DNA from 4 places in the Microbacterium sp. ZW T5_45 genome. Region 2 is predicted to be linked to each of the others. Evidence: predicted binding sites of a transcription regulator. Region 2 holds the regulator's gene; each other region holds the start of a gene.

Region 1 (7,254 bases), on a different contig from region 2:
CACGAGGTCCTCCGCGGGCTGTACCTCGAGCAGGAGCACCACGACGGGTATCTGCGGGATCGGAGCGTGTTTGACGAGGACATCACGATCGAGGACAACATCGCGGTGATCGTGGACTACGCCCGAGGCGCGACCCTCGACTACAGCCTCAACGCCCATTCGCCGTGGGAGGGGTACCGGGTGGCGGTCAACGGCACGAGAGGCCGTGCCGAGCTCACGGTGGTCGAGCGCGGCGCGCTCCTCGTCGACGCTGCGGGGCGGATCCGGGTCGTCGACCCGAGCGCCGCGGAGGATGCCGTGACGGCGGAGACCGGGAGACCGGTGGGTGAGCACCTCGTCGTGCAGCGCCATTTCGAGAGCGCGCGGGAGATCAGCATCCCGCGCGCACGTGGCGGCCACGGCGGTGCGGACGACGCGCTCATGGCCGATGTCTTCGACGCGCCGCGCGCCGATCCGCTGGGACGCGCGGCGACCTGGCACGACGGCGTTCGCGCGCTCGCCGTCGGCGTCGCGGGGAACCTCTCCCTCGCCGAGGGCTTGCCGGTGCGGGTGGACTCCCTCGCCTTCGGCCCGGCCGTGGATGCGGTCGTGCCCGCCCTCGACACGGCGCTCGTGGGCGCCGCCGCCCCGCACGAATAGACTCGCGTGATGCCCACTCGACCCACCGTCAGGCTCAGCGACGTCGCCTCCGTCGCCGGGGTCTCCTTGGCGACGGCGTCCAAGGCGCTGAACGGCAGTCCGCTGGTCTCCGCAGCGACGAGAGAGCGCGTGCGCGAAGTGGCCGAACGCCTCGACTTCCGTCCGAACGCGCTCGCGAAGTCGTTCGCGTCCGGGCGGAGTCAGGTCGTGGGCGTGCTCACCCACCGCGCGAGCAGCAGCTTCGCGCGCATCGTCGTGATGGGCGCGATCCTGGAACTCGGCGACCGGGAGCGGGCCGCTCTCGTCTTCGACGGTCGGGTCCAGGTGCAGCAGGAGATGACCGAGAGCATCCATAAGCTGCGGGCACGGCGCATCGACGGACTGCTCGTCGTCGGCTCGAGCAACCGCACCCCTACGCCGTCGATCTCACATCATTTCGACGTTCCCGTCACCTACGCGTACACCTCGTCGGACGATCCCCAGGACACCGTGTTCCTCCCCGACGACGAAGAGGCAGGGTACCTCGCGACCCGGCATCTCCTCGATCGCGGACGCACGCGCATCGTGCACATCACCGCGGATCGGCAGAGTGTGCCGACGCGGCGGCGCGAGGCGGGGATGCTCCGCGCGCTCGACGAGGCAGGACTGTCGCCCGTGAGCACACTGCACGGCACATGGCGCAGAGAGTGGGGCGTGGACGCCGCCGACATCATCCTGGAGCGGGCGGACGAAGTGGATGCCGTGTTCTGCGGCAACGACCACATCGGCTTCGGCGTGCTCGACACCCTGGCGGCGCACGGCATCCGCGTCCCCGATGACATCGCGGTGATCGGCATCGACAACTGGGAGGAGGTCATCGTCGATCAGGAGCCGCGCCGGCTGACGACCATCGATCTCGATCTCACCGGGCTCGGCCGTCAGGCCGCCGCCGTCGTCTCCGGTGAGACCGCCGCGGAGGGGGAGACCCTCATCGCCCCCGCGCTCGTGCAGGGGCCGTCGACCTGACCCGTTCGGGTATCGTCGACAGGTGACCCGCCCCCGTTCCCTGCCCGCGCCCGTGGCGATCGGGGGAGCGGTGGCCATCGGCGTGATGACCGCGATCCAGGCGCGGATCAACGGCGTGCTCGGCGTCGAGATCGGCGACGGGATCGTGGCCGGGTTGATCGCGTTCTCGGTCGGCCTCGTCGCGTTGCTGCTCGTCGTCGGCTGCCTGCCATCGGCGCGAAGCGGGATCGTCAGACTCTGGACGGGCGTTCGGAGCGGAGGGATCCCGCCGTGGATGCTGCTCGGCGGCGCCTGCGGTGCGCTGACGGTGTCGTCGCAGGGTCTGACCGCAGGGATCCTCGGCGTCTCGCTCTTCACCGTCGGACTCGTGGCCGGGCAGAGCCTCCATGGCCTCGTGCTCGATCGGATCGGTTTCGGCCCCGCGGGCGTGGTCGACGTGACCCCGGGGCGGGTCACGGGCGGCGCCCTCGCGCTCGTCGCTGTGGGTGTCTCGCTCGGGGGTGACGTGCTCGTCCATACCCCGCTGTGGATGCTGGTGCTGCCCTTCGCGGCCGGGGTGGGCATCGCCTGGCAGTCGGCGACCAACGGACGTCTCGCGCAGCGCGTCGCGTCGCCGTTGAGCGCGACCGTGACGAGCTTCTTCGTCGGCACGCTCGTGCTCGCCGTCGCCGCGACGATCAGCGTAGTTTCGCGGGGCGTGGTCATGGCGCTTCCCGACGAGCCGTGGCTCTACCTCGGCGGCCTGCTCGGTGCCGCCTACATCCTGCTGGGCACGCTCGTCGTCGCGCACACCGGCGTCCTGCTGATGGGTCTGGGCTCCGTGCTGGGCCAGCTCACGACGTCCGTGGTCATCGACCTGCTGTGGCCGACGGACTCCGGCCCGGCGCTCTGGCAGATCGTCGTCATGGTGGCGATCGCCGTGCTCTCGGTCGTCGTCGCGCTGCCGCGCCGACGCCGACGCTAGTCCCTCTTCTTCGCCTTCTTCTTCGGCATCCGCGTGACGAGCTTGCGTGCGTCCACCGGCTTGCGCCGCCCCGGCCCTCTGCCGGCCGGCTTGCCGCCGACGTACAGCCACCCCAGCAGCTCCTCGTCCTTCGACAGGCCGTGGGCCTTCGCGACCGCCTTGGCGCGGGTGTAACTGCCGGTACGCCAGAACACGCCCCAGCCCGCCTCGTCGAGCAGCAGGCTCAGCGAGTGCGCGACCCCGGAGGCGACGGCCTCCTGCTCCCACCTCGGCACCTTGCTCTTGCGATAGCTCACGACAACGGCGATGAGCAGGGGAGCGCGCAGGGGTTTGCTCGATGGCGACTTGTCGCCCTCGGCCTTGGCGATCGCCGCGGCCAGGACCTCCCGGTCGGCGCCACGGAGCTCGATCAGGCGCCACGGACGCAGCGACGAGTGGTCGGCGACCCGGCCGGCGGCGGCAACGTAGTGCAGCAGCTCCTCGCGCGTCGGCGCGAGTTCTGTGACCTTGGAGAGCGACTGGCGCGAGCGCATCGCCTCCAGTGCGGTCACGACGCGTCCGGCGTGAAGGTGAGGGCGACGGAGTTCATGCAGTAGCGGTCGCCGGTCGGCGTGCCGAATCCATCGGGGAAGACGTGGCCCAGGTGCGAGCCGCAGTTCGCGCAGCGCACCTCGGTGCGCACCATTCCCAGGGTCGTGTCCTCGATGAGCTCGACGGCCTCCGGTCGGATCGACTCGTAGAAGCTCGGCCAGCCGCAGCCGGAGTCGAACTTCGTGCCGCTCTGGAACAGCTCGGCACCGCACGCTCCACACGTATAGAGGCCGGCGCGCTTCTCATCCAGGAGCTCGCCGGTCCACGCACGCTCGGTCGCCGCCTGGCGGAGCACGGCGTACTCATCGGCGCCCAGTTCGTCGCGCCACTCTTCTTCGGTCTTGTCCACGCTGTAGGCCATGCCTCCATTCTCGCCCCTCCGCAGGGGGTGCGGCGCTCCGGGGGCGCCCCGTTCTGCAGGGGTGCGTCGTCTCCCGCGCCAGAATGGATGGATGACGGATGAGGTACGGCATCGCTACGCACGGTTCGCTGCGGAAGAGGCGCCGGGACGCAGCGAGCTCTACGCCGAGTGGGCGCGCGGGGTCCGCGATGACGTCGAGGTGCAGGCTGTGCTCGCGCGCATCCCGGAGAACCGCCGACAGCCTCCGCTCGTCTTCGCCGTGACGCGGATGCTGGGCGCACAGCTGACCGCTTTCGACGATTGGCGCGCCTTCGTGCTCGCGCACGCCGACGAGATCGTCGCCGAGTGCTCGGCCCGGCGGCTGCAGACCAACGAGCCGCTCCGACTGTCGCCGCTGCTGCCGGTGCTGAGCGAGATCGACGGCCCGATCGCGCTGCTCGAGGTCGGCGCCTCCGCCGGACTCTGCCTGTATCCGGATCGCTACTCGTATCGGCTCCGCGGTGCGGACGGGGAGCTTCGGGCGTCGCTGGACCCTGCGGACGGGCCGTCGACCGTCGTGCTGGAGAGCACGGTCGCAGGGACGATGCCGGCGCTGAAGCTGCCTGACATCGTCTGGCGCGCCGGCATCGACCTCGCCCCGCTGGATGCGCGGGTCGAACGCGATCGACGCTGGTTGCAGGGACTGATCTGGCCGGGTGAGGAGGGGCGCGAGCAGCGCGTCGTCGCGGCGCTGGACATCGCGGCATCCGATCCGCCCATCCTCCGGGCGGGCGATGCCCTGGATCGGCTCGACGCGCTCGTCGCCGACGCGCCGGCGGATGCGACGCTCGTCATCACGACGCCGGGGGTCCTCGTGCACATCCCGCGAGAGGCGCGAGAGGCGCTCGTGCGCCGGATCCGCGAGCTCGATGCCCGGTGGATCACGATCGATCCTCCGGCGCTCCTCGACATCTGGGTCCCGCCCGTCGACCCTGGGTCCTGGCCAGGTTTCGTCGTGGCACTCGACGGATGCGTCCGAGCCGCTGCCGACCCGCTCGGGCGCACCTGGGAGTGGCGTGCCGGCGTCGAGCCGCAGGCGACCTAATCTGAAGCCATGCACGGTGAGATGGGCGAACGCGAGCGGGCGATCCTCGCGCTGGAGACCCTGTGGCCGCGGCACAGCGGCGCCAAAGAGGAGGCGATCCGCGCCCAACTGGGCATGAGCGCGGCTCGGTACTACCAGCTCCTCGGCCGCATCATCGACTCCGAGAGCGCCCTCGAGTACGACCCCATGCTGATCGGACGCCTGCGTCGCCTCCGCGACTCGCGAGCGGCGAGGCGCAGCGCACGGGCCCCCGGTTTCGTCGCGTGATCGGTGCATGTCCCATCGGACGGTGGGGCGGAGGCGGGCGCACAGGACCGTGCCGCTAGCATCGAGGGGTGCCCAAGCCCACCCGTGATCGATTCGACGACGTCCCCCGTTCCTCCGGGCGGATCGGAGCGCACCGCGCCGAAGCCCCGGGGATGAACGGCTGGCTCGTCCTGCTGTGGTCGTTCGTCGCCGCGCTGGTGCTCATCATCGTCGGCGTCTTCGGCTCCCTCGTGATCATGGGTCGTGTCTCGCTCTTCCCGGAGGCCGTGCCGTCGTCGACCCCGACGCCCACCGAGACCGGCGTTGTGGACACCTCGTACTCGGTGCTGATCCTGAACGCCTCACCGGACGAGGGCCTCGACGAGCAGATGCGGGATCTGCTGGTCAACAGCGGCTGGGCGGCGGACGTCGTGTTCGCGAGCGACAGTGCGAGCCAGGACTTCGCCACGACGACCGTGTACTACATCGATGCCGAGGACGAGCTGGCGGCGATCGGGCTCGCGAACCTCATCGGCGGTGCCGAGGTGGCGCAGAGCGACTACTACGCGGATCAGAACAGCACGGACCAGAAGCAGCTCACCGTCGTCATCGGCGTCGACCGTGCGACCACGACGGAGGATTCGGGCGAGGAGAGCCCCGCGTCCTGACCGTGTGACGCGCCCCTCCGCGCGGCTTGCACTCGAGGGTGCCGAGTGCCAGAATGGCGTTAGCACTCGCTCACTGTGAGTGCTAAACCCAACGTCTACGTCCAGGAGGGACGACAAAACTCATGGCAAAGATCATCGCTTTCGATGAGGAGGCCCGCCGCGGCCTCGAGCGCGGCCTCAACATCCTCGCCGACGCCGTCAAGGTGACCCTCGGCCCGCGTGGTCGCAACGTCGTGCTCGAGAAGAAGTGGGGCGCCCCCACGATCACGAACGACGGTGTCTCCATCGCCAAGGAGATCGAGCTGGACGACCCGTACGAGAAGATCGGCGCGGAGCTCGTCAAGGAGGTCGCCAAGAAGACCGACGACGTCGCCGGTGACGGAACCACCACCGCCACGGTCCTCGCCCAGGCCCTGGTCCGCGAGGGTCTGCGCAACGTCGCAGCCGGCGCCGACCCCATCTCCCTCAAGCGCGGCATCGAGAAGGCCGTCGCGGCGATCACCGAGGAGCTGCTCGCCAGCGCCAAGGAGATCGAGTCGAAGGAAGAGATCGCGGCCACCGCATCCATCTCCGCCGCGGACCCCGCGATCGGCGAGCTCATCGCCGAGGCGATCGACAAGGTCGGCAAGGAGGGTGTCGTCACCGTCGAGGAGTCGCAGACCTTCGGCACCGAGCTCGAGCTCACCGAGGGCATGCGCTTCGACAAGGGCTACCTGAACCCCTACTTCGTCACGGACCCGGAGCGCCAGGAGGCTGTCTTCGAGGACCCGTACATCCTCATCGCCAACCAGAAGATCGGCAACATCAAGGACCTGCTGCCGGTCGTCGACAAGGTGATCCAGGACGGCAAGGAGCTCGTCATCATCGCCGAGGACGTCGAGGGCGAGGCTCTCGCGACTCTCGTGCTCAACAAGATCCGCGGCATCTTCAAGTCGGTCGCCGTCAAGGCTCCCGGCTTCGGCGACCGTCGTAAGGCCCAGCTGCAGGACATCGCGATCCTCACGGGCGGCCAGGTGATCACCGAAGAGGTGGGCCTCAAGCTCGAGAACACCACGCTCGACCTCCTCGGCCGTGCGCGCAAGGTCATCGTCACCAAGGACGAGACCACGATCGTCGAGGGCGCTGGCGAGGCCGAGCAGATCGAGGGTCGCGTCACACAGATCCGTCGTGAGATCGACAACACCGACAGCGACTACGACCGCGAGAAGCTTCAGGAGCGCCTCGCGAAGCTCGCCGGCGGCGTCGCCGTCATCAAGGCGGGCGCGGCCACCGAGGTCGAGCTCAAGGAGCGCAAGCACCGCATCGAGGACGCCGTCCGCAACGCGAAGGCTGCCGTCGAGGAGGGCATCGTCCCCGGTGGTGGCGTCGCGCTGATCCAGTCGGGCACCAAGGCTCTGAACGGCCTGTCCCTGACGGGTGACGAGGCGACCGGCGCGAACATCGTCCGCGTCGCGATCGAGGCTCCCCTCAAGCAGATCGCGCTGAACGCCGGTCTCGAGCCCGGCGTCGTCGCGAACAAGGTCGCCGAGCTGCCCGCCGGCCAGGGTCTGAACGCTGCCACCGGTGAGTACGTCGACCTGCTCAAGGACGGTATCATCGACCCGGCCAAGGTCACCCGTTCCGCTCTGCAGAACGCGGCTTCGATCGCCGCGCTGTTCCTCACCACCGAGGTCGTCGTCGCCGACAAGCCCGAGAA
Region 2 (7,254 bases):
TATTCGCGGGGAGTGACCGCGAATCCGATCGCCGACGTTCCTCGTGGACTCCGCGTCGACGAACTGTCGACCGCCGTGCCCGCATCGGCGCGTGATGCCGTCGGCGCGCTCATCGGCTCCTGGGAGCTCAACAGACGCGTCGGCTTCGACACCCCGTCGACCCCTCCCGTCCTCGGTGCCGACGGTGTGCTGTCACGGCGTGTGCTCGGCATCCGATTCGACGCGCCGGTGCGGGTCTTCCGAGCGGATCCGCACGGTCTCGCGTACGAGACCCGACCCGGGCACCCGCTGTACGGCGAGGAGACCTTCGTCGTCGCGGAGGGGCGCTTCACGGTCCGCTCGATCTCACGGCCCTCGACGTTCCTGTGGTGGATGCTGACGCCGGCGCTCCGTCTGATGCAACGTTCCGTGCGTCGCGATTACGTGCGGGCGGTGGAGGCGGAGATCGCCGCGCAGCAGCGCGCTCGCTGACCGGGATCGGCGGACGAGGGAGACGCGGAGGAGGGTTCGTCCAGGGAACCTGAGTAGGCTGGAGGACATGCGGCGCGGGACTTTCCGAGACGACACGGTTGACTATGCGGCCGTGGGTGCGACCCACGCGCCCGATCTCATGCAGTATCCGCCGGAGCGCAGTATTCCGGCCGAGAACTCCTGGCGGATCGGCAGTGGCGCTGAGCGATTCCAGTCGGCCGGCGAGTCTCTCCTCTCCTGGACCGCTCAGCGCGCGGCCGGTCTGAGCGTGACGGACGTCCGTCCTGCGCCGGGACCGACCTACGCCGGTGTGAGCTTCGATGCCGAGGGCACTCCGATCGCTCCGAGCAAGAGCGAGGTCGAGCAGCGCTTCGATGCCGAGGGCATGCCGTTCGTCGGCCCCGGCATGACCCTGCGCGTGCACGGTCGGGTCGGCGGAATGCGCGCCGACGCCGAGCTCCGCGTCATCTCGGTGACAGAGGAGAAGCGTCGCATCGGTTTCGTGCTCGGCACCGTCGACGGTTCGGTCGTCAGCGGTGAGGAGTCGTTCGACATCGAGTGGCGCGAGGACAACGACGAGGTGTGGTTCACCGTCCGTGCCTTCGACGCGCCGAACTCCCTCCTCTACCGACTGGTGCCCGCACTCGTGAAACGCCGCCGCAAGGAACTCTTCGCCCGTTACCTCCGTGCGATCTCTCCGCTGTACGCGACCCCCGTCTGATGGCGGGACCCCTGCCGCTCGGCGACCCTGCGCCGACCGACGGCGCTCTGCCCGTCGACCTGCCTGTCGATCCGACCCGGCCCTTCTCTGCGTACCTGCACATCCCGTTCTGCCGGGTGCGCTGCGGATACTGCGACTTCAACACGTACACCTCCGGCGAGCTGCGCGGTGCGCGGCAGGAGGACTACGCCGAGACCCTCACGACCGAGATCGACCTCGCCCGCCGGGTGCTCACGGATGCCGGAGCGCTCCGCCCCATGGACACGGTGTTCTTCGGCGGCGGAACCCCGACCCTGCTCCCCGCGGGCGATCTGGCGCGGATGCTCGACGCCGCGGCATCCGCATTCGGGCTGGCTCCGAACGCCGAGGTCACGGTCGAAGCGAACCCCGACACGGTCACGCCCGAAGTCGCCCGCGTGCTCGCGGATGCCGGAGTCACCCGTCTGTCGATCGGCATGCAGTCGGCGGTGCCGCGCGTACTCGCCGCTCTCGATCGCACGCACCGCCCCGAGAACGTGCGCACGGCCGTCGATGCGGCCAAGGACGCGGGTCTCGCCGTCAGTGTCGACCTCATCTACGGCGCTCCGGGAGAGTCGCTGGGCGACTGGGAGGCATCGCTCGATGCCGCGCTGGCGCTCGAGTCCGATCACATCTCCGCGTACGCGCTGATCATCGAGGACGGCACCAAGCTCGCTCGTCAGATCCGTCGCGGCGAGGTTCCCGCGCCGGACGACGATCTGCAGGCCGACATGTACGAGCTGCTGGACGCGCGACTCAGCGCGGCAGGATTCGACTGGTACGAGATCAGCAACTGGGCGCGGCCCACTGCGGAGTCCGACAATCGCTCGCGCCATAACCTCGCCTACTGGCGAGGCAACGACTGGTGGGGTTTCGGCCCTGGGGCGCACAGTCACGTGGCCGGCCTGCGCTGGTGGAACGTCAAGCATCCTGCCGCATACGCTCAGCGTCTCGCGGCCGGCGAGTCGCCCGCGGCGGGCACGGAGCGCCCTGACCCGCAGGCGCACATGCTCGAGCGGGTGCTCCTGGAGAGTCGGCTCGCCGAGGGCATCGCGGTCGCCGACCTTCCGGCGGGGAATCGCTCGCGGGTCGCCGGGCTGATCGCCGACGGCCTCGTCGATGCGGCATCCGCGGTGCGTGGACGCGTGCGGCTGACCCTCAAGGGCCGCCTGCTCGCCGACGCCGTGGTGCGCGAGCTCACCGACTAGGCAGCAGATCCACGATCTCGGAGCGCCGTTGCGGCATCGTGGCGCTCTCGATGTCGAACACGCGCGTCATGCCTTCGGTGCCGAAGACCGGCCACCCCGGGTCACCCGTCTTCACGTAGGCGATCCAGGAGGCGTGCATCTCTGCGGCCAGTCGTGTGGGCGCATCGGGGCCGGTCAACCGCCTCGCCTCGTCGTCATCGAGACGGTCGAAGACGAACCCCAGCTCGAGGGCGTGCGCGGCGCGCAGATCCCGAACGGGGCTCGGCCAGGCGAACTCGTAGACGTGGGTCGACGTGGGGCGTGCGGCGGCGAGGCGGGAGAGGGGAGCGCGCAACAGGATGTCGGTCGCGAGCTGTCCGAACACCTCGCCCGTGGTTGCACCGGGGAACGCCGATCTGACGGCGGTGACCGCGCGCCCGGGGATCCGTAGGGCGAGACGTGCCAGGAGGAGTTTCAGACGGCTGATCCCGGCGAGCGACTCCGGAGGGAACCACAGCCGGTACTCGTCCGTGTTGGAGCCGATCAGCACGGGCGTATCGATCGACCCCAGCACCTTGTGCGGCGACTGCGGGAGGCTGTCCTGGTCGATCGCGAGCTGGAACCCCGGAGCACCGCCGAGCGGCGAGGACCCGGCGGCCTGATCCCGACGGGCGTCGAGCAGGGCATCCGGCGGCATGCCGAGGAAGGACCCGCGGTCGGCGCTGACACCGAGACGCTTCGCCAGCTGCTGCGTCACCCGGCCCGCCTTCTCGGGTGATTGCGCGTCGAGCGGCCCGGATTCGATGATCGCGCGGGCGATCATCGGTCTCGTGTCGTCTCGTGCGAGCAGGGCCGCCACGAGTGCGCCGCCGGCGGATTCGCCCATCGCGGTGATCGCCGACGGATCGCCGCCGAATGCGGAGATCTCGCGGTGCACCCACTCGAGTGCCGCCGCGACGTCGCGCAGACCGAGGTTGCACGGCGCGTCGTCCAGCACCGAGAAGCCTTCCGAGCCCAGTCGGTAGTTGACGGAGACGAAGACGACGCCCGCGCGCGCGAAAGCAGCTCCGTCGTAGAGGGGGAGCGCGGCGGTTCCCCGCTCGAGGGCACCGCCGTGGACCCACAGCATCACCGGCGCGCCCGAGGCGTCGACCGGGGCCCAGACATTGGCGGTGAGGATGTCGTCGCCGGGGATCCGCACCGAGCCCAGCAGCTCGCCGATCGCGCCGCCATAGGGGCGCTGCGGGGCAGTGGGACCGAAGGCATCGGCGTCCCGCACTCCCTGCCATGGCGCGACGGGCTGAGGTGCACTGAAGCGGTTCCGCCCGAACGGAGGTACGGCGTAGGGGATGCCGAGGAAGCGCCGGACGCCGTCGTCCTGCACGCCGCGGACGGTTCCCGCGGCGAGCGCGACGGTGGGCCGTGGAGTCATGGGCGCCATCCTAGGACGTACGCGATAGGATTGGCACTCTACGGGTTCGAGTGCCAGGCGGGAGGATCAGATGGTCACGGAACGAGGCCTTCAGGTGCTCCGGGCGATCGTGCAGGACTACGTCGAGACGCACGAGCCGGTCGGCAGCCGCACGATCGTCGACAGATACTCCTTCGGGGTGTCGGCGGCGACCATCCGGAACGACATGGCGCTGCTCGAGGACGAGGAGCTCATCACGGCTCCGCACACCTCGTCCGGGCGCGTTCCGACAGACAAGGGCTACCGGGTCTTCGTCAATCACCTCGCGCAGTTGCGACCGCTCACGGTCGCCCAGCGCAGCGCCATCGAGTCGTTCCTCACGGATCCTGCCGATCTCGACGACCTCATGGCCCGCACGGTGCGCGTCCTCACCCAGCTCACGGGTCAGGTCGCCCTGGCGCAGTACCCCTCTTTCGCCCGCGCACACCTCACGCACCTCGAACTCGTCGCGCTCGCGCCGAACCGTCTGCTGATCGTGCTGGTGACCGATGCCGGCGGCGTGTCCCAGCGGATCGCCCTTCTGCCTGTCGAACTCGACGAGGCGGACGTCGCCGTCCTGCGTGCCCGCTTGTCGGCGCTGATCACCGGACGAGCGGTGAGCGACGCGTCTGATCGTCTGCAGACGCTGCTCTCTGACGACACGACGACGGATGCCGCGCTGCGCTCGCTCGCCGTCATCGTCTCCGAAGAGCTCGGTCAGTTCCGCCAGGAGCGCCTGGTGATGGCGGGAGCGGCGACGCTCGCGCGACGCGAGCAGGACTTCCGCGGCAGCATCCATCCTCTGCTCGAGGCGATCGAGGAGCAGGTGACGCTGCTGCGGCTGATGAGCGAGATGGAAGCCGACGCTCACGGGCTCGCTGCGAGCATCGGCACCGAGAACGCCCCGTTCGGGCTGGGTGAGGCGTCGATCGTCGCCAGCGATTACGCCGCCCCGCACGGGACGGCACGGGTCGGCGTCATGGGCCCCACCCGCATGGACTACCCGAGCAATCTCGCGGCAGCACGGGCGGTCGCCCGTTACCTGTCGCGGATGCTCGACGAAGACGAGGCGAGCCGCTGACGCGGTCGCCGCACACCACACACTGAGAAGGGCCACCGTGGCGGATCACTACGAGGTTCTCGGGGTCTCCCGAGACGCATCGACCGACGAGATCAAGAAGGCGTATCGCCGTCTTGCGCGACAGCTGCACCCGGATGTGAACCCGGGCGAGGACGCGGCCGAGCGCTTCAAGCTCGTCACCCACGCCTACGACGTGCTCAGCGATGACGACTCCCGCCGCCGCTACGACATGGGCGGCGGAGACGGCGCGGCGGGCAACTTCGGCGGATTCGGCGGATTCGGCGACATCTTCGAGACCTTCTTCGGCGCCGCACAGGGCGGAGGCCGGGGAGCACGTCCCCGATCTCGCCGCGAGCGTGGACAGGATGCGCTGGTGCGCGTCACGCTCGATCTCGGCGACGTCGTGTTCGGTGCGCATCGCGACATCGAGGTGGACACAGCCGTGCTCTGCGAGACGTGCAACGGCTCGTGCTGTCAGGAGGGCACCTCGCCCGTCACCTGCGACATCTGCGGCGGATCCGGTCACGTGCAGCGTCAGGTGCGCAGCCTGCTCGGCAACGTCGTCACCTCGCAGCCCTGTGGGACCTGCGAAGGGTACGGAACGACCATCCCGTACCCGTGCGGCACCTGCGCCGGCCAGGGGCGAGTGCGCTCGCGTCGCACCGTGTCGCTGGACATCCCCGCCGGCGTCGAGACGGGTCTGCGGCTCCAGCTGCCGGGTTCGGGCGAGGTCGGCAAGGCGGGCGGTCCGAACGGCGACCTGTACGTCGAGGTGACGGTCAACCCGCACCCCGCCTTCAGCCGTGACGGAGACGATCTGCTCGCGACCCTCGAAGTGTCGATGACCGATGCGATCCTCGGCACGGAGACCACGATCACGGGACTCGACGGTGAGGTGGACCTCGAGATCCGTTCCGGCGTGCAGTCGGGCGATGTCCTCACGATCAAGGGACGCGGCATCACTCCGCTCCGCGGCACGCAGCGCGGTGACCTCCGCGTCGGCGTGCAGGTGGTGACCCCGACGCGCATCGATTCGGCACAGCGCAAGCTGATCGAGGAGTTCGCGAAGAAGACCAAAGCTCCGGCCCCGCAGCTCGCGCAGTTCCAGCAGGGTCTGTTCTCGAAGCTCCGCGACCGCTTCCGCTCGCACTGACCATGGCGCTCCACTTCCTCGTCGAGGACTCGACGCACGCTCAGGTCGACGGGCTGGTGTCGCTCACGGGTGCCGAGGCCAAGCACGCCGCGGTCGTGCGGCGGCTGCGCGTGGGCGAGACCGTGACGATCGGCGACGGAGCAGGAGTGTGGCTGACGGGAGTCGCAGAGGAGGTCGCGCCGGCCCTCGTCGACGTGCGGATCACGGAGCGCACGGTCGTGGCGGCCGCGTCGCCGCGCATCGTGCTCGTGCAGGCCCTGGCCAAGGGCGACCGCGACGAGCTCGCCGTGCAGGCGGCCTGCGAGCTGGGGGTCGACGAGATCGTGCCCTGGCAGGCCAGCCGCAGCGTCTCCCGGTGGGAGGGCGCGAAGGCGACGAAGGGACGGGAGAGGTGGGCGACCATCGTGCGCGAGGCAGCCAAACAGGCGCATCGCGCGTGGGTGCCTTCCGTCTCGGAGCCCGTCACGACCGTGCAGCTCTCGCGGCGCGCGGCCGACGAGCGGATGCTGCTGCTCGACCCGACCGCTCCCACGCGGCTGTCGGCGCTGGTCCCCGACGGCCGGGACATCGTGCTCGTGGTCGGTCCCGAGGGCGGGATCGCCCCCGACGAGCTCGATCGGCTCACTGCCGCAAGCGCTGAGCGGGTGCGGCTGGGCGACACGGTGCTGCGCACGTCGACAGCCGGTCCCGCGGCGATCGCGCTGCTCTCCGGTGCGCTCGGCCGCTGGTGACGACGGCTCAGTAGACTGAGACCATGAGCCAGCCCTCGATCTTCACCCGCATCCTCTCCGGCGACATCCCGGGCGAGATCCTGCGGGAGACCGAGCGGGTCTTCGCGATCCGCGACATCGATCCGCAGGCTCCGCTGCATGCGCTCGTGATCCCCAAGACCGAGCAGTACCGCGACGTCACAGAGCTCGCCGCCGGGGATCCTGAGCTGCTCGCAGAGCTCGTCGCGATGGCGAAGAGTCTGGCCGAAGAGCACGCGAACGGCGAGTACCGTCTCATCTTCAACAACGGCGCGAGCGCCGCGCAGTCCGTCTTCCACGTGCACGCCCATGTGCTCGGCAACATAGAGGAGAAGAAGCTCGTTGGCTTCTGAGGAGAACATGTCCGACCCCACGTCCGGTGACGTGGTCGAGAAGATCTACGCCGACGGCGTCGCGATGGTGC
Region 3 (7,254 bases), on a different contig from region 2:
CGGCCGCGGCGAGTGCAGTGGCAAGAGTGACCACTCCGCGCATGCCTGCCCAGGAGATCACCGCGTTGTCCTTCCAGGTGAGCTGGAGTCCCGACATCCGCTCGCGCACGATCTGCGTGCGCAACTCGGAGGCGCTCTGATCACGCCACCGGCGCGATCGGCTGCGACGCTTGTCGAACTCCCCCGATTCGACGCTGCGATCCCATCGCGCCAGTCGCTTGCGGTCGAGCCGATTCGCCCATGCGTTCGCAGGATAGACGTACAGCGGACGCACGAGCAGCACGACCAGCAGCACCGCTCCCGACAGCAAGAGGATGTGTCCGACCGACTCGTCGCCGAGATCTCTGATCACGCGCGGGAACTGCAGTCCGATGTATGCGAACACGAAGCTCTCCAGCAGAAGATCGGCCGAGAGCCACAGCGGCGCCTCCTGCTGCCGGGTCGTGTAATCCGTGCGCGGGGAGTTGAAACCGACGTAGATCCCCATGGCGACCACCGCGAGCACGCCGGAACCGTTCAGATGCTCAGCAATCGCATAGGCACCGAAGGGAGCGAGCAGCCCGAAGGTGCCGATCACGACCGCGTCGTTGATGCGCATCCGCAGCTGGTGCACGCCGATGCCGAAGACGAGACCGATCACGACACCGACGACCACCGCGACGATGAACTGCCACACGCCGTCCCACACGGTCACGCTGCCTGTGCCGACTGCGCTCGTGGCGAGCAGAAGAGCGAACACCCGGTACAGCGTCAGCGAGGTCGCATCGTTGATGAGACTCTCGCCCGACAGCACGTTCATGATGCGTCGGGGCAGGCCGAGCTTGCGTCCGATCGCTGCTGCGGACACGGCATCCGGAGGGGCAACGATCGCGCCCAGCAGCAGCGCGCCCGGCAGCGTCAGTGCCGGGAGGATCAGCCAGGCGACGAAGCCGACGGCGAAAGTCGTGAGCAGCACGAGCCAGATCCCCAGCCGCTGGATCTGCGGCAGGCTGCGCTTGAAACCGACGAACGACACGTCGAGCGCCGCCGAGTACAGCAGCGGAGGCAGGACGATGTTGAGCAGGACGTGACCGTCGATATCGAGATCGGGCACGAACGGCAGGAAGGATGCTCCCAGAGCGACGACGGTGACGAGCAGGGGTGCCGGCCACCCGCGCCATCGCGCGATCGCCGCCACGACGACGCTGCCCACGAGGATGTAGAAGAGCTCCGGATCCATGCCCATTACAGTACGGCGCTCACGCCGAGGGACTGGTCAGTCCTGGCGGGGGTTCTCGGAGCCTGGCGCCTCGGCGGCTTCACGCAGCCCGGCGTTCTCGTCCTGCAGATCGAGGACGAGACGGATGCCGGCGACGTTGACACCCTCCGCGCGGAGGTCGTTCACCCGGCGCAGCCGATCGATGTCGTCGTCGCTGTACCGGCGCGTGCCTCCGGTGCTGCGAGCCGGCGCGAGCACACCCTGGGCTTCGAGACTTCGGAGCGTCGCCTCGGGCAGGCCGACCAACTGGGCCGCGACGGCGATGCCGTAGAGCGGGGTACGCGAGTCTCGATTCGTCATGCTGGGAGTTTCCTTAGTCTGACTTGCATTCTTCTTGGCGCTCGTTCTATAAAAAATCTACAGCACGTGGAGAAGATAATCTCCACCCCAAATCCGCCCCTCGGGGCCGCACGAAAGGAGACCCTCATGGCACTGTCATTCGATCCGTTCAGTCAGCTCGACCGGTTCACCGCGAGCGTGCTGGACTCCGTTCGCGCACCGCGGCTCATGCCCGTGGACCTCTTCCGCGATGGAGACCGGTACATCCTGCACGCCGATCTCCCCGGGGCAGACCCGGGATCCATCGACGTCGATCTCGACGGCTCGCAGCTCACGATCCGCGCCCAGCGCACCGCCGACTCCCGTGAAGGCGTGCGCTGGCTCGCGCGCGAACGCGGGGCGGGCTCGTTCCTGCGCCAGTTCACGCTCGGCGAGGGCGTCGACCTCGATGGCATCAGCGCCACGTACGAGAGCGGTGTGCTCTCCGTCGTCATCCCCGTCAGCGAACGGGCCAAGCCGCGTCGGATCACCGTCGAGACCTCCGAGCAGCGGCAGGCGATCGACGCATGACACCCTGATCGACGAATGACCCGCTGTGGGCGCCCGGACGATCTGCTCCGGGCGCCCACGCACCCGGGACACCCTCAGACACGAAAGGAGCTTCCCATGTCCCTCTCCCCCGAGCTCGACCGGTTCCTTCTGCAGATGGAATACCCCGCGACTCGCGACGACCTGCTGCGCGAGGCGCGACGCGATGGTCTGCGCGGCGAGGATCTCGCACGCCTCGCCGACCTGCCGGATCAGAGCTTCAGCGCGGCGTGGCGCATCCGCTACCGGATCGCGCGCGGATCGCTCGCCGATACGCTCGCGACGCGGGAACCGATCCCCGCGTAGCAATGCCCCGGGCGGACACGCACCCGGGGCGGACACGCGCCGGACTCCGTGTGAACACGCGAGACGGGGAGGACGGGAATTGCTCGTCCTCCCCGCGCGTTGGATCCGGGGTGACTGCTCTCTCGGTACTCGATCTCGTTCCCGTCCGCTCCGGCCAGACCAGCGCAGAGGCGATCACCGCCTCGTTGGGACTCGCCGAGACCGCCGACCGACTCGGGTACCGACGGTACTGGTTCGCCGAGCACCACAACATGCCTGCCGTCGCGTCGACCACTCCCCCGGTGCTCATCGCCGCAGCCGCGACCCGGACCTCGCGCATCCGTCTGGGATCCGGTGGCGTGATGCTGCCGAATCACGCTCCCCTCATCGTCGCCGAGCAGTTCGCCGCACTCGAGGCGATCGCGCCAGGGCGCATCGACCTCGGGCTCGGTCGCGCACCCGGAAGCGATCCCGTCATCACGCAGTTGCTGCGGGGCTCGGGCACCACGAGCGACGTCGACCAGTTCCCACGCCATGTGCAGGACATCGGTGCACTGTTCTCGTCCGAGGGCGCGACCCTGCGCTTCACCTCGGGCGGCGAGTACACCGTTCGCGCGACGCCCGCGGCGACCGCGGCTCCCGAGATCTGGTTGCTCGGCTCGAGCGACTACTCGGCTCAGCTCGCAGCATCCCACGGCCTGCCCTATGTCTTCGCCAACCACTTCTCGGGCCAGGGTCTCGAGCGGGCCCTCGATCTGTATCGCACGAACTACACCCCGAGCGAGGAGCACCCGGAGCCTCGCACGTTCCTCACCGTCAATGTCGTCGCCGCCCCGACACAGGAGGAGGCAGAGGCGCGCGCCCTGCCGCAGCTGCGGATGATGGCTCGTCTGCGTCTGAACCAGCCCCTCATCGCCCTGGAGACGGTCGAGCAGGCGCTGGCCGCCGAACCGGATGCCGCGACCCAGCAGGTCGTGACGGCCGCGCGCGAACGGTGGTTCGTCGGAACCGGTGAGTCGGTCGCCACCGAGATCGCTGCCTTCGCTGAGCGCCACGGTGTCGACGAGGTCATGCTCTCCCCTGTCGCCGGGGCGCTCGAATCGGAGCCGCTCGATGCCGCGACCGGCCGCGCGCAGACGTTGGAGCTCATCGCCGCCGCATCCTGAGCGCGCCACGCCCGCGAAGGGCTGTTGTTCCGCAGCGGACAGGCGTAGCGTCGGCCTCACACGGAAGGGGCTCGATGATGAGCATGACCACCACCCGCGCTCTGTGGGTCGCGTACGGATCGAACGGCGTCGTCGGCAGCATCCGCCATGATGACGAGGGCTACACCGTCACGATGGCTGGAGCGGATGCCGTCGCCGGCAGCTACCCCACGCTCGAGGCCGCGAAGGGAGCGCTGCACGTGCGGATGCGGCCGGGCAGCACTCGCCCGGAGTTCCGCGAGCACTGATCCCGGCGGCGCCCGGGCCGCCTCGCAGTCTCGACCCGTGCGGGCACGCGCCCGCCTTGTCCGCGGGTGCGGTGGTGGATCAAGAGTGTTGCGGAGACCGGCCGGGCAGCGGCATTTTCGATCCATCATCGTGTCGCCTGGGCCAGGCTGCCTCTGCGGACCACGGCTCGACGGACACGTGCCACGAACGCCCTCGGATCGTCGAGGTCGTCCTGCGTGAGGCGGATGACGATCCAGCCAAGGTCCTCCAGCGCCCGTTGACGAGCGATGTCGCGCCGCCACTGGGATCGATCGCGGCGATGACCGTCACCCTCGTACTCGATCGCGATCCGCCAGCGAGGGTAGGCGAGGTCGACCCGGGCGACGAACCGTCCCTCTTTCCGGACCACGTACTGCACATCCGGCTCCGGAAGACCGCCGTCGACGAGGAGGAGTCGGGTCTCGGTCTCCTTCGGCGACTCCACGCCCGGTCGCATTCTCGGGATGGCCCGTTTCACACGACTGCTGCCTGCGAAACGATCCCAGAGCGCGACTCTCTCGACGACGACGTCGCCGGTCACCCGCGGCCAGCGGACGTTGTCCCGCCCCGGATAGTTCGAGCTGTCCGAGATCAGCGCGTCCAACAGGATGACAATCTCGGTCTCTGTCAGTTCACCGGCGCTGCTGAGCACCGCGGCGATCGGGTCCACGACCGGTACATCCCCGAGCATCCACGTCTGTGCGCGCTCGGTGCGCAGACGCCGGCCCTCGACACCAGAGGTCCGCGGCGGCGATTGATCCTGCGGCACCGCGATCTGGAGCGGTTCGTCGGTACACCATGGCGTCGGGTGCGGTAATTCCCAGATGCGGGCCGCGGTCCGGCCGACGAAGCGCTGCCCAGGCCGCAATCGGGGAACATAGCAGTCGACGTGCGCACGGAAGGTGTCGGGCGCCGATATCGATCGCACGCCGTGAAAGGGTCGCTCCAGGTCTGCGGCATCCGCTCGCGCGCGCCCGAGGCCCAGCGTCGACGCCTTCTTGACGCTGAAGTGATCGCCGAGTTCCGCGGGGAGCGCTATTCGATGTCGCATACCGGATGCTCCCGCAGGCGTGCGACGCGGCATCCGCTGTTCAGGGCGTCCGGCTCATGACCTGGGGAGAACCCGCTCCGATGCACCCCTGTGCACGAGTCCCGCGCGCAACTCGAATACGGGACGATGGATCAGAAATTCACCCAGCATCCACCGGTCAGCAGCACTCTTGATCCATCACCGCTGGCTGGCCGAGGTGGGTACCTGCCGAGCGGGAGACGATGGATCAGAAACGCACCCAAGATGCCCTGCTCAGCGGCGCTTTTGATCCATCACCTTGCACGAGGAAGCGTGGTGGCCGGGGCGTCTGGAGCGTGACAGACCGGGACGACGGCCTCAGGACTCGGGCGCGCCCGAGAGGATGCCGCGCAGCCAGTCGCGCGCCTCGACGAACACGTCGTCGGCGTAGCGCTCGGGATACTGGACGATCTGACGGTCGGCGCGCGGATACGACCCGAGGAACACGACACGCGGGCTGAACCGGCGGATGCCGAGCAGAGCATCCGCCATCCGCTCGTGCTCGATGTGCCCATCGGCATCGATCACGAAGCGGTACCGGCCGAGCTCGTCACCGATCGGCCGCGACTCGATGAGCGACAGGTTGATGCCGCGTGTCGAGAACTGCTCGAGCATCTCGAGCAGGGAACCGGGGTGGTCGTGCGGCAGTTCGACGATGAGCGAGGTCTTGTCGGCACCTGTCGGCTCCGGAGACGGCGTCGTACGGGTGACGAGCACGAAACGCGTGACCGCCTGCGTGTTGTCGCCGATGTTCTCGGCCAGCACGTCGACGTCGTAGTGCTTGACGATCCCGGGAGGGGCGATCGCGGCCTGCGCGGGAAGCGACCCGTCGAGAACGCCGATCGCCGAGGCGACGTTGCTCGCCGCCGGCACATGCGAATGCTGCGGCAGGTTCGCACCGAGCCAGCCGTGGCACTGCGCGTAGGCGACCGGATGCGCGGCGATGACCGAGACGTCCGACAGCGTCGTGCCGCGCGGTGACACGAGCACGAAGTTCACCTGCACGAGGTACTCGCCGATGATGCGGAGGCCCGGCAGCGTCGCGAGCGCGTCCTGTGTGGTCGAGACGCCGCCCTCGATCGAGTTCTCGATCGCGATCATCGCAGCATCCGAGACACCGGAGAGCACGTCGTCGAGCGCCTCGCCGACGTTGTGCACGGCGCGCCATTCCTGGCCGCGGGCCTCGGGCACCTGATCGAGAGCCGCCTCGGTGAAGGTGCCCGCAGGGCCCAGATAGCTGTACGTGCGGCGTTCGGTCACGCGTTTCACCTTAGCCCTCCACAGCGAGCGTCACGGATGATGCATTCGGACCGCGCACGAGGCAGACTGAGTGCATGACGAGCCGTGCCGGCCTCCCTGCGGAGGAAACTGACCTCATCGACGTCGACGAGCTGATCGCCGCCTACTACGACCGAGTCCCGAATCCCGACATCGCCGCCGAGCGGGTCGTGTTCGGCACCAGCGGTCACCGCGGCTCCTCGCTGTCGAACAGCTTCAACGAGAACCACATCCTCGCCACCACGCAGGCGATCGTCGACTACCGCGCGGGGCAGGGCATCACCGGCCCGCTCTTCCTCGGCCGCGACACGCACGCACTGTCACTGCCCGCCGAGCGCAGCGCGATCGAGGTGCTCGTCGCGAACGGCGTCGACGTGCGCGTCGACTCGCGCGACGCCTGGGTGCCGACGCCGGCGCTCAGCCACGCGATCCTCACCTTCAACCGCGATCTGCCGACGGATGCCGCAGGTCGCGCCGACGGCATCGTCGTGACCCCGAGCCACAACCCTCCGCGCGACGGCGGCTTCAAGTACAACCCCCCTCACGGCGGCCCCGCCGACACGGATGCGACCGGCTGGATCGCGAACCGCGCGAACGAGCTCATCGCCGCCGGTCTCGAGGGCGTCAAGCGCGAACGCTTCTCGGACATCGACTGGGATGCCCTTCCCGGCTACGACTTCCGCGACGCCTACGTCCGTGATCTCGCCTCGATCATCGACATCGACGCGATCAAGCGCGCAGGGGTGCGCATCGGCGCGGATCCTCTGGGCGGAGCATCCGTCGAGTACTGGGCTCTGATCGCCGAGATCTACGACCTGGATCTCACCGTCGTGAACCCCGAGGTCGACCCGACCTGGCGCTTCATGACTCTGGACTGGGACGAGAAGATCCGCATGGATCCGTCGTCGCCGAACGCGATGGCGTCGCTGGTCGCGAAGAAGGGCGACTACGACGTGCTCACCGGAAACGACGCGGATGCCGACCGCCACGGCATCGTCACGCCGGATGCCGGCCTGATGAACCCG
Region 4 (7,254 bases), on a different contig from region 2:
CGCAGCGACGAGACGTTCGCGATCGTCACCGATGCCCGGCGCCGCGAGGTCGCCGTCACCGTGTTCGCCGGGACGGATGCCGACGGCCTGCCGATCGTGCACGCCGACACGGTCCTCGTCCGCGCTGCCGATGCAGACGAGCATCTCGACGGCATCCGCCGCGTCGACGTCGTCACGCTCGATGCCGCCGACCTCGCGCGCGCGGGAGCGCGTGCTCTCGCGGCCGGAAAGACGCTGATGGGTGACGAGCCCCTGTACATGCGCCATCCGGACGTGGTCGTTCCCGGCGCCCCGAAGAAGGTGGGCTCGTGAGTCTCAGGCCGGCGACGGCGGCCGATCTTGGCGGGATCATGGCGATCGAGCACTCCTCGTTCCCGACCGATGCCTGGAGCGAGGAGTCGATGCGCGCCGAACTCGACAGCCCGCACAACGTCTACCTCGTTGACGACGACAGCGGCGCCCTGCGCGGGTACGGGGGAGTGCGCGCCCTGCGGGGCGGAGCGGATGCCGACATCCAGACGATCGCGTTCGACGCGCAGCATCGCGGGCGCGGACTCGGCCGTGCCCTGCTGCGAGCGCTGCTCGCCGCGGCATCCGATCGTGGTGCCCGCGAGGTGTTCCTCGAAGTGCGCGACGACAACCCCTCCGCTGCGGGGCTGTACCTCTCCGAGGGCTTCACTGAGATCGGGCGGCGCCCCCGCTACTATCAGCCGGACGACGTGGACGCGATCGTGATGCGCCTCGACCTGCGGGCCTGGCATGCGCAGCCTGTTTCCGCGCAGACGAACCGTGAGGAGCCCGACGCATGACCGCTGCACCCCTGGTCCTCGGGATCGAGACGAGCTGTGACGAGACCGGCATCGGAATCGTCCGCGGCCGCGAGCTGCTGTCGAACACGATCGCATCGAGCATGGAGGAGCACGCCCGCTACGGAGGCGTCGTCCCCGAGGTCGCGGCCCGTGCCCACCTCGAGGCCCTGCAGCCGTCGATCGACGCGGCCCTCGCCGAAGCCGGCGTCACCCTCGACGACCTCGACGCCGTGGCCGTCACGAGCGGGCCCGGGCTCGCCGGTGCGCTCATGGTCGGGGTCGGCGCGGCGAAGGGGCTGGCGGTCTCGCTGCAGAAACCGCTGTACGCCGTGAACCATCTCGTCGGCCACATCGCCGCCGACATCCTCACTCCCGACTCCGATCCGCTCGAGTATCCGACGGTCGCACTGCTCGTCTCCGGCGGGCACACCTCGCTGCTGCACGTGCGCGATCTGACCAGCGACGTCGAACTGCTCGGTGAGACCGTCGACGACGCGGCGGGAGAGGCCTTCGACAAGGTCGCCCGCCTGCTGTCGCTGCCCTACCCGGGCGGTCCCGAGATCGACAGGGCGGCGCTCGACGGCGACCCGAAATCGATCCGCTTCCCCCGAGGGCTGTCGAAGGCGTCCGACATGGCGGCGCACCGCTACGACTTCTCGTTCTCGGGCCTGAAGACCGCGGTGGCACGCTGGGTCGAGCGCTGCGAGGCCGACGGCGTGGAGGTACCAGTGGCCGATGTCGCCGCGAGCTTCCGTGAGGCGGTCGTCGACGTGCTCGTGACGAAGGCGCTCGCGGCGTGCGCGGACCTCGGCGTCCCGCGCCTGCTCCTGGGCGGTGGAGTGATCGCCAACCGGCGGCTGCGCGAGGTCGCTCTGGCCCGTGCCGCCGACGCTGGAGTCACGGTGCGCATCCCCCCGTTGTCGCTGTGCACCGACAACGGCGCCATGATCGCCGCTCTCGCCGCCGAACTGATCGCGTCGGGGCGCCAGCCGTCGACGCTCGCCTTCGGAGCCGACTCCACTCTGCCTGTGACGGAGATCCAAGTGGCGGAGAGTCAGGTGCTGGAGACCCAGGAGCCGGAGCGGGCATGACGACACAGGGCGGGGGGCCCGATCCGCAGATCGAGGAGCCGAGCGGCGAGGTCGAACGCCCCGCCCGCCCCGCCAAGCTGCCCGGTGCTCGTCGTGACGGATACACCTCGTTGCCCACGGGGCCGGTCGGCATCGACCCCGTGATCGCCCGAGGCCCCCAGCTCGACGACGCGGGGGAGTGGGAGCCGGCCGCGCCGCCGGAGCCGGTCGACGACGTTCGGCTCGCCCCGTGGGCGCTGCTGGCGGCCATCGTCGCGCTCGGAGCATCGTTCTTCGTGGGCTGGGTGATCCCGGTCGCGATCGTCGCCGTGATCTCGGCGATCATGTCGCTGCGGAGACCCGTCGAGAGTCGAGCCATCGCGGTGTGGGCTCTCGTTCTCGGGCTCATCGCGACGCTCTACAGCGTCGGCTGGCTCGTGTGGGCCGGAATGCTGTTCGAACGGGTGGGATGACGGATGCTCGAGACCGATGCGCTCGCGGAGCTGCGGGCGCTGCAGCGCAAGGCCTACGGTCGCGACGGTGCCCTGACCGCAGCCGACTCCGCGCGTCTGACAGAGCTCGAGTCCGCACGCACTGCCGCGTCGCAGGAACTGAGTGCGGCATCGACGGAGGAGAACACCGCGTCGGGAGGAGCACCCGCCGCAGATCTTCCGCCCGAGCGTGAGAACTCCGCCCGGGAGAATGCCGAGGAGTCCGAAGTCGCGGCCTCGCGCGAGCACGATGCCGGATCGGATCCCGAGGACTCGGTGGACGCGGATTCGGATGCCGCGCCCGACACGACCTCGTGGCGCGTGCTGCTCCGCCGCAGCTGGAAGCCCGTCGCTGCAGCATCCGCTCTGCTCCTGGCCATCGGCATCGGCGCGGGTTGGATGCTGTTCGCCCCGAAGGGCGACGACATCCCTCTGAGCTCCGCCGAAGCGGAGCGGCGCAGCGAACTGTCGAGCGGCGGGATCTACGATCCGGGATCCGTGCGGGCGATCGGACGCGACGACGACGCTCTGGTCTGGACCGCGACGAAGAGCGGCCCCGATCAGGTGTGCCTGATCCTCGACGTGGGGGAGCGTTCGCAGGCGGGCTGTGCGGATCCGGACTTCGACGTCAACATGGGCGGACTGAACGCGAGTCTGTCGGTCGAGGATCCGGATGCCGTCGAGGGAGGGACGTTCGGCGGCGAGATGGTGAATGCGTCCGGAGTGCGGGCGGCGAACGGTGAACTGGTCGTGGTGATCCAGCGCTGGAACTACGACAGCTCGTTCCTCTCGCAGTTCGAGGGGGCAGAGCGGGACCGGGCCGAGGCGCTCATCGACGAGGGTTACGAGCAGGGGCTTTCGATCCTCGGCTACTTCCGGAACGAGCCGGTGTGGTTCGCGCAGAGGTTCGATGACGACGCGGCGACCGCAGAGCGATGCCTGATCGTCGATGCCATCAGCGACGTCGGCAGCTGTGCGCCCGATGACGGCGACTACAGCTCCACCCTGGGGGTGACGACGGCGGACACCGACGGGACGGCGGCCAGCGTCGAGGTGGCCTTCACCCAGTGGGGCTCTCCGTATCTCACTATCACCGAGGGGCTCACGTCAGGGACCGGTGTGGTGACCGACACGCAGACGGGCGATCCGATCGAGATCGGGACACCGAACACTGACCCCGACGACTGAGCGCCGTGCGCGGTCAGGCGGCGGCCGACACCCGATCGGCGAGGATCGCCAGGCGGTCGTTCCCGATGCGCGCGAGGATCAGCGTCGCCGCGGCATCGCCCTTCAACTTCAGCTTCTTCCGGAACGCGGCCGGATCGATGTCGACCCCGCGCTTCTTGATCTCCACCGTGCCGATGCCCTCGCGCACGAGGACCGCGCGGATCGCCTTCGGATTCGCGGCCATCGTCTCGCGTACCCGGAACGACTGGACGAACGGGCTCGTGAGCGCGGCATCCGAGGTCAGATAGGCGATGCGCTCGTCGAGCATCCCGGCCTCCAGGCTGCGCGCCACGTCTCCGATCAACCGAGCCCTGATCACCGCGCCGTCGGGCTCGTGCAGGAAGGCGCCCAGCTCACGCACGGGCGCATCCTCGGCGTCCGCGGCTGCGGTCAGCTCCCACGAGCGCTCGCCGCGGATCACCAGGGCGGCCCGGCGCACGCCCTCGCGCGCGAGGGCTCTGCTCCAGACCACCAGCTCGACGACGCTGCCGTCCGCACTGACCCACTGGGCCTCGACGTCGTCGGGAAGCGCGTCGCGGTCGTGGGCCGGGCCGAGCTTGATGCCCGTCGGAGTCCGAGCCGCGACATCGAAGGCCCAGTCCAGCGAGGGAGAGTAGTCGTCGGCGGACACGCGCCGGGTCTCGCTGTGCCCTGACGTGCGGCGCGCAGGATCCATCCACACGGCGCCGCCCGGCTCGAGGCCGCCGAAGGCCGCTTCCGCCGTGGCATGCCGCACCTCGGCGCCGAACGGCGCGAGGTTGAAGCCGGCGATCGCTGCGGTGACCTCATCGGCGTCGACGGCGAGCACGTCGAGCCCCGCTCCGGCGAACGCTAGGGCGTCTCCACCGATACCGCTGCCGAGGTCGGCGACGCGCGCGAACCCGGCGCTGCGGATGCGCTGCGCATGGCGGGCGGCGACGCCGAGTCGGGTCGCCTGCTCGAGCCCTGCGCGGGTGAAGAGCATCCGCCCGGCGAAATCGCCGAACTTCGCGGTGGCCCTGACCCGCAGCCGCGCCTGTCCGACGACGGCCGAGACGAGATCAGGGGAGTAGCCGGCGGCACGGAGCCTCGAGACCGCGGCGGCGACCTCAGCGGTGGAATCGATCGGCCCCACGGCGTCGAGCAGGTCGAGCCCCTCAGGGGTGAGCAGGGCGCGCAGCTCGGACATCTCCACACGCCCAGCTTAGGCGCGCGCGATGTGACGCGCGGCTGGCACTCGCATTGCGTGAGTGCCAGCCGACCGCATAGACTGGATTAGCACTCTCGGGTTGAGAGTGCGAACACAAGTCTTTCGTGTCAGCGTCAAGAAAGAAGAGGTAGACCGTGTCGGTTTCCATCAAGCCGCTCGAGGACCGCATCGTCATCAAGCAGGTCGAGGCCGAGCAGACCACCGCGAGTGGCCTGGTCATCCCCGACACCGCCAAGGAGAAGCCCCAGGAGGGCGAGGTCGTGGCCGTGGGTCCCGGCCGCATCGACGACAACGGCAACCGCGTCCCGCTCGACGTCGCCGTCGGCGACCGCGTGCTCTACAGCAAGTACGGCGGCACCGAGGTGAAGTTCGGTGCGGACGAGTTCCTCGTCCTGTCGGCGCGCGACGTCCTGGCGGTCGTCGTCCGCTGATCCAGCGCGATATCGGGAAGGGCCCGGATGCTTCGGCATCCGGGCCCTTCATCGTTCCCGCATCCTCATCGACGAGGCCGTTCCGAGATGCAGGCCGGACGACCGGCATCCGATTCCTGCCATTCCCTCGCCCGCGAGCGGGGGCGTCGCGCAGCCGGGCATAGGGTTGTGCGGTGACCCCCGACGCCCCCGCCCGCAGCAGCCAGCCCGCCGGCATCGCCTACGCCGGCAGTGCCTATCTGCTCTGGGGCTTCCTGCCCCTCTACTTCATCCTGTTGGTGCCGACCGGCCCCTGGGAGGTCGTCGCCTGGCGGGTCCTGATGTCCTTCCTCTTCTGCGTCCTGCTGCTCTCGATCACCCGCGGCTGGAGGACGCTCGGCGCGATCATCCGCCAACCCAAGCTGCTCGGGCTCACGGCGCTCGCAGGCCTGCTCATCTACGTCAACTGGCAGGTCTTCCTCATCGGAACGCTCTCCGGCAACGTCGTGGAGACGAGCCTCGGCTACTTCATCAACCCGATCGCCACGGTGATCCTCGGCGTCCTCGTGCTCAAGGAACGCCTGCGCAGGCTGCAATGGGTGGCCATCGGCATCGCCGCGGTCGCCGTCACGGTCATCATCGCGTTCTACGGGAAGTTCCCGTGGATCGCACTGAGCCTGACCGCGTCCTTCGCGATCTACGGACTCATCAAGAAGCAGATCGGCCCCGCCGTCGACGCGATCAGCGGGCTCACGCTGGAGTCGTTCTGGCTGATCCCGATCGCCGTCGTGCAGCTCATCATCGTCGCGACGACCCCTGCGGGCATCACGATGGGGCAGAACGGGGCCGTGCACACCATCCTGCTGCTCGTCGTCGGAGTCGCGACCGCGGTGCCGCTGCTGCTCTTCGCCGCCGGGGCGCGCCGTGCGGATCTGACGGTGGTGGGAATGCTCCAGTTCATCGCCCCGATACTGCAGTTCATCCTCGGCGTGTTCGTGCTGCACGAGGCGATGCCGCCGGCTCGATGGATCGGATTCGTGCTCGTCTGGATCGCGATCATCGTCTTCGTGATCGACGTCGTCCTCGTCGCACGACGGGGAAGGGCGAAGGTCGAGTACGAGCCCGTCTGAGCAGGATCGCTCCCCGTCAGGATCGTTAGCGCACTGAAACCTCCGCGAAACCTGTCGCGTTCTAGGGTTAGAGCACTCGATCGTGGACGTGGACCTTCGTCCACGTTCCGTTACGTAAGGGAGCAACATGAATGCACTGAAGGGCTCGCGCGCCGCGAAGGTCTTCGCGGGAATCGCGCTTGTCAGCGCATCCGCACTCGTGCTCGCCGGCTGCAGCAGCACGCCGTCGGACTCGTCCACCGGTGACTCGGGAGGCTCGTCGGGAGCCGACCTCACCCTCAAGCTCGGATCACTGCTGCCGCAGACCGGGTCGCTGGCCTTCCTCGGCCCGCCCATGGAGTCCGGCGTCGGACTCGCGGTTCAGGAGATCAACGACGCGGATGCCGGAATCACCATCGACCTCACCGCCGAGGACGAGGGCGACACCGACACCAAGGCGTACGAGACGTCGATCACCAAGCTCCAGGGCGCCGGCGTCACAGCGATCGTCGGTGCGGCGGCATCCGGTGTCTCGAAGCTGATCCTCGACGGCAACGTCGCCGCGGGCATCCTGCAGATCTCGGCATCGAACACGTCGCCGGACTTCACCGACTGGGATGATGACGGACTCTACTTCCGCACCGCCCCGAGCGACCTGCTCCAGGGAGAGGTGCTGGGCAACCTGATCGCCGAGGACGGCGCGAAGTCGCTGGGCATCATCTACCAGAACGACGCCTACGGCACCGGACTGGACGCCGCGATCAAGTCGACGTTCGAGAGCACCGGTGGCGAGGTCGTCGCCGAGGCATCCTTCAACGTCGGTGACGCGCAGTTCGACGCCCAGGTGGCGACCATCGCCGCGGCGAACCCCGACGCGGTCGCGATCGTGTCGTTCGAGCAGTTCAAGACCATCGCTCCGCTGCTCGTCAACGCGGGTGTCTCGGCTGAC

What was found. The regulator HrcA, encoded in region 2, represses chaperone genes, less so after heat shock. The targets are predictions, from matches to a motif close to TTNGCACTCGNNNNNNNCGAGTGCNAA.
Region 1: the regulator HrcA is predicted to act here: its motif matches at 5,618-5,644, upstream of groL (chaperonin GroEL).
Region 3: the regulator HrcA is predicted to act here: its motif matches at 1,593-1,619, upstream of ACI3KS_RS14915 (Hsp20/alpha crystallin family protein).
Region 4: the regulator HrcA is predicted to act here: its motif matches at 4,807-4,833, upstream of groES (co-chaperone GroES).

Annotation. Positions count from the first base shown of each region.
Region 1 covers NZ_JBJDRJ010000004.1:118,087-125,340, forward strand. The annotation lists gene ACI3KS_RS03165 (Gfo/Idh/MocA family protein) at 1-639, shown strand, start outside; gene ACI3KS_RS03170 (LacI family DNA-binding transcriptional regulator) at 649-1,644, shown strand; gene ACI3KS_RS03175 (DMT family transporter) at 1,697-2,608, shown strand; gene ACI3KS_RS03180 (nitroreductase family protein) at 2,605-3,141, opposite strand; gene msrB (peptide-methionine (R)-S-oxide reductase MsrB) at 3,156-3,560, opposite strand; gene ACI3KS_RS03190 (DUF2332 family protein) at 3,652-4,644, shown strand; gene ACI3KS_RS03195 (DUF3263 domain-containing protein) at 4,654-4,911, shown strand; gene ACI3KS_RS03200 (LytR C-terminal domain-containing protein) at 4,980-5,558, shown strand; gene groL (chaperonin GroEL) at 5,681-7,254, shown strand, end outside.
Region 2 covers NZ_JBJDRJ010000003.1:123,456-130,709, reverse strand. The annotation lists gene ACI3KS_RS02480 (DUF1990 family protein) at 1-471, shown strand, start outside; gene ACI3KS_RS02475 (DUF1990 family protein) at 539-1,192, shown strand; gene hemW (radical SAM family heme chaperone HemW) at 1,192-2,418, shown strand; gene ACI3KS_RS02465 (carboxylesterase/lipase family protein) at 2,408-3,829, opposite strand; gene hrcA (heat-inducible transcriptional repressor HrcA) at 3,900-4,928, shown strand; gene dnaJ (molecular chaperone DnaJ) at 4,966-6,081, shown strand; gene ACI3KS_RS02450 (16S rRNA (uracil(1498)-N(3))-methyltransferase) at 6,084-6,812, shown strand; gene ACI3KS_RS02445 (HIT domain-containing protein) at 6,836-7,183, shown strand; gene ACI3KS_RS02440 (PhoH family protein) at 7,191-7,254, shown strand, end outside.
Region 3 covers NZ_JBJDRJ010000032.1:7,604-14,857, forward strand. The annotation lists gene ACI3KS_RS14905 (cation:proton antiporter) at 1-1,219, opposite strand, end outside; gene ACI3KS_RS14910 (MerR family transcriptional regulator) at 1,256-1,558, opposite strand; gene ACI3KS_RS14915 (Hsp20/alpha crystallin family protein) at 1,685-2,107, shown strand; gene ACI3KS_RS14920 (DUF2795 domain-containing protein) at 2,204-2,431, shown strand; gene ACI3KS_RS14925 (LLM class flavin-dependent oxidoreductase) at 2,542-3,576, shown strand; gene ACI3KS_RS14930 (methyltransferase) at 3,660-3,863, shown strand; gene ACI3KS_RS14935 (endonuclease domain-containing protein) at 3,989-4,933, opposite strand; gene pheA (prephenate dehydratase) at 5,270-6,220, opposite strand; gene pgm (phosphoglucomutase (alpha-D-glucose-1,6-bisphosphate-dependent)) at 6,286-7,254, shown strand, end outside.
Region 4 covers NZ_JBJDRJ010000001.1:49,946-57,199, forward strand. The annotation lists gene tsaB (tRNA (adenosine(37)-N6)-threonylcarbamoyltransferase complex dimerization subunit type 1 TsaB) at 1-312, shown strand, start outside; gene rimI (ribosomal protein S18-alanine N-acetyltransferase) at 309-809, shown strand; gene tsaD (tRNA (adenosine(37)-N6)-threonylcarbamoyltransferase complex transferase subunit TsaD) at 806-1,900, shown strand; gene ACI3KS_RS00270 (hypothetical protein) at 1,897-2,352, shown strand; gene ACI3KS_RS00275 (hypothetical protein) at 2,356-3,558, shown strand; gene ACI3KS_RS00280 (THUMP-like domain-containing protein) at 3,572-4,771, opposite strand; gene groES (co-chaperone GroES) at 4,921-5,217, shown strand; gene rarD (EamA family transporter RarD) at 5,391-6,326, shown strand; gene ACI3KS_RS00295 (ABC transporter substrate-binding protein) at 6,454-7,254, shown strand, end outside.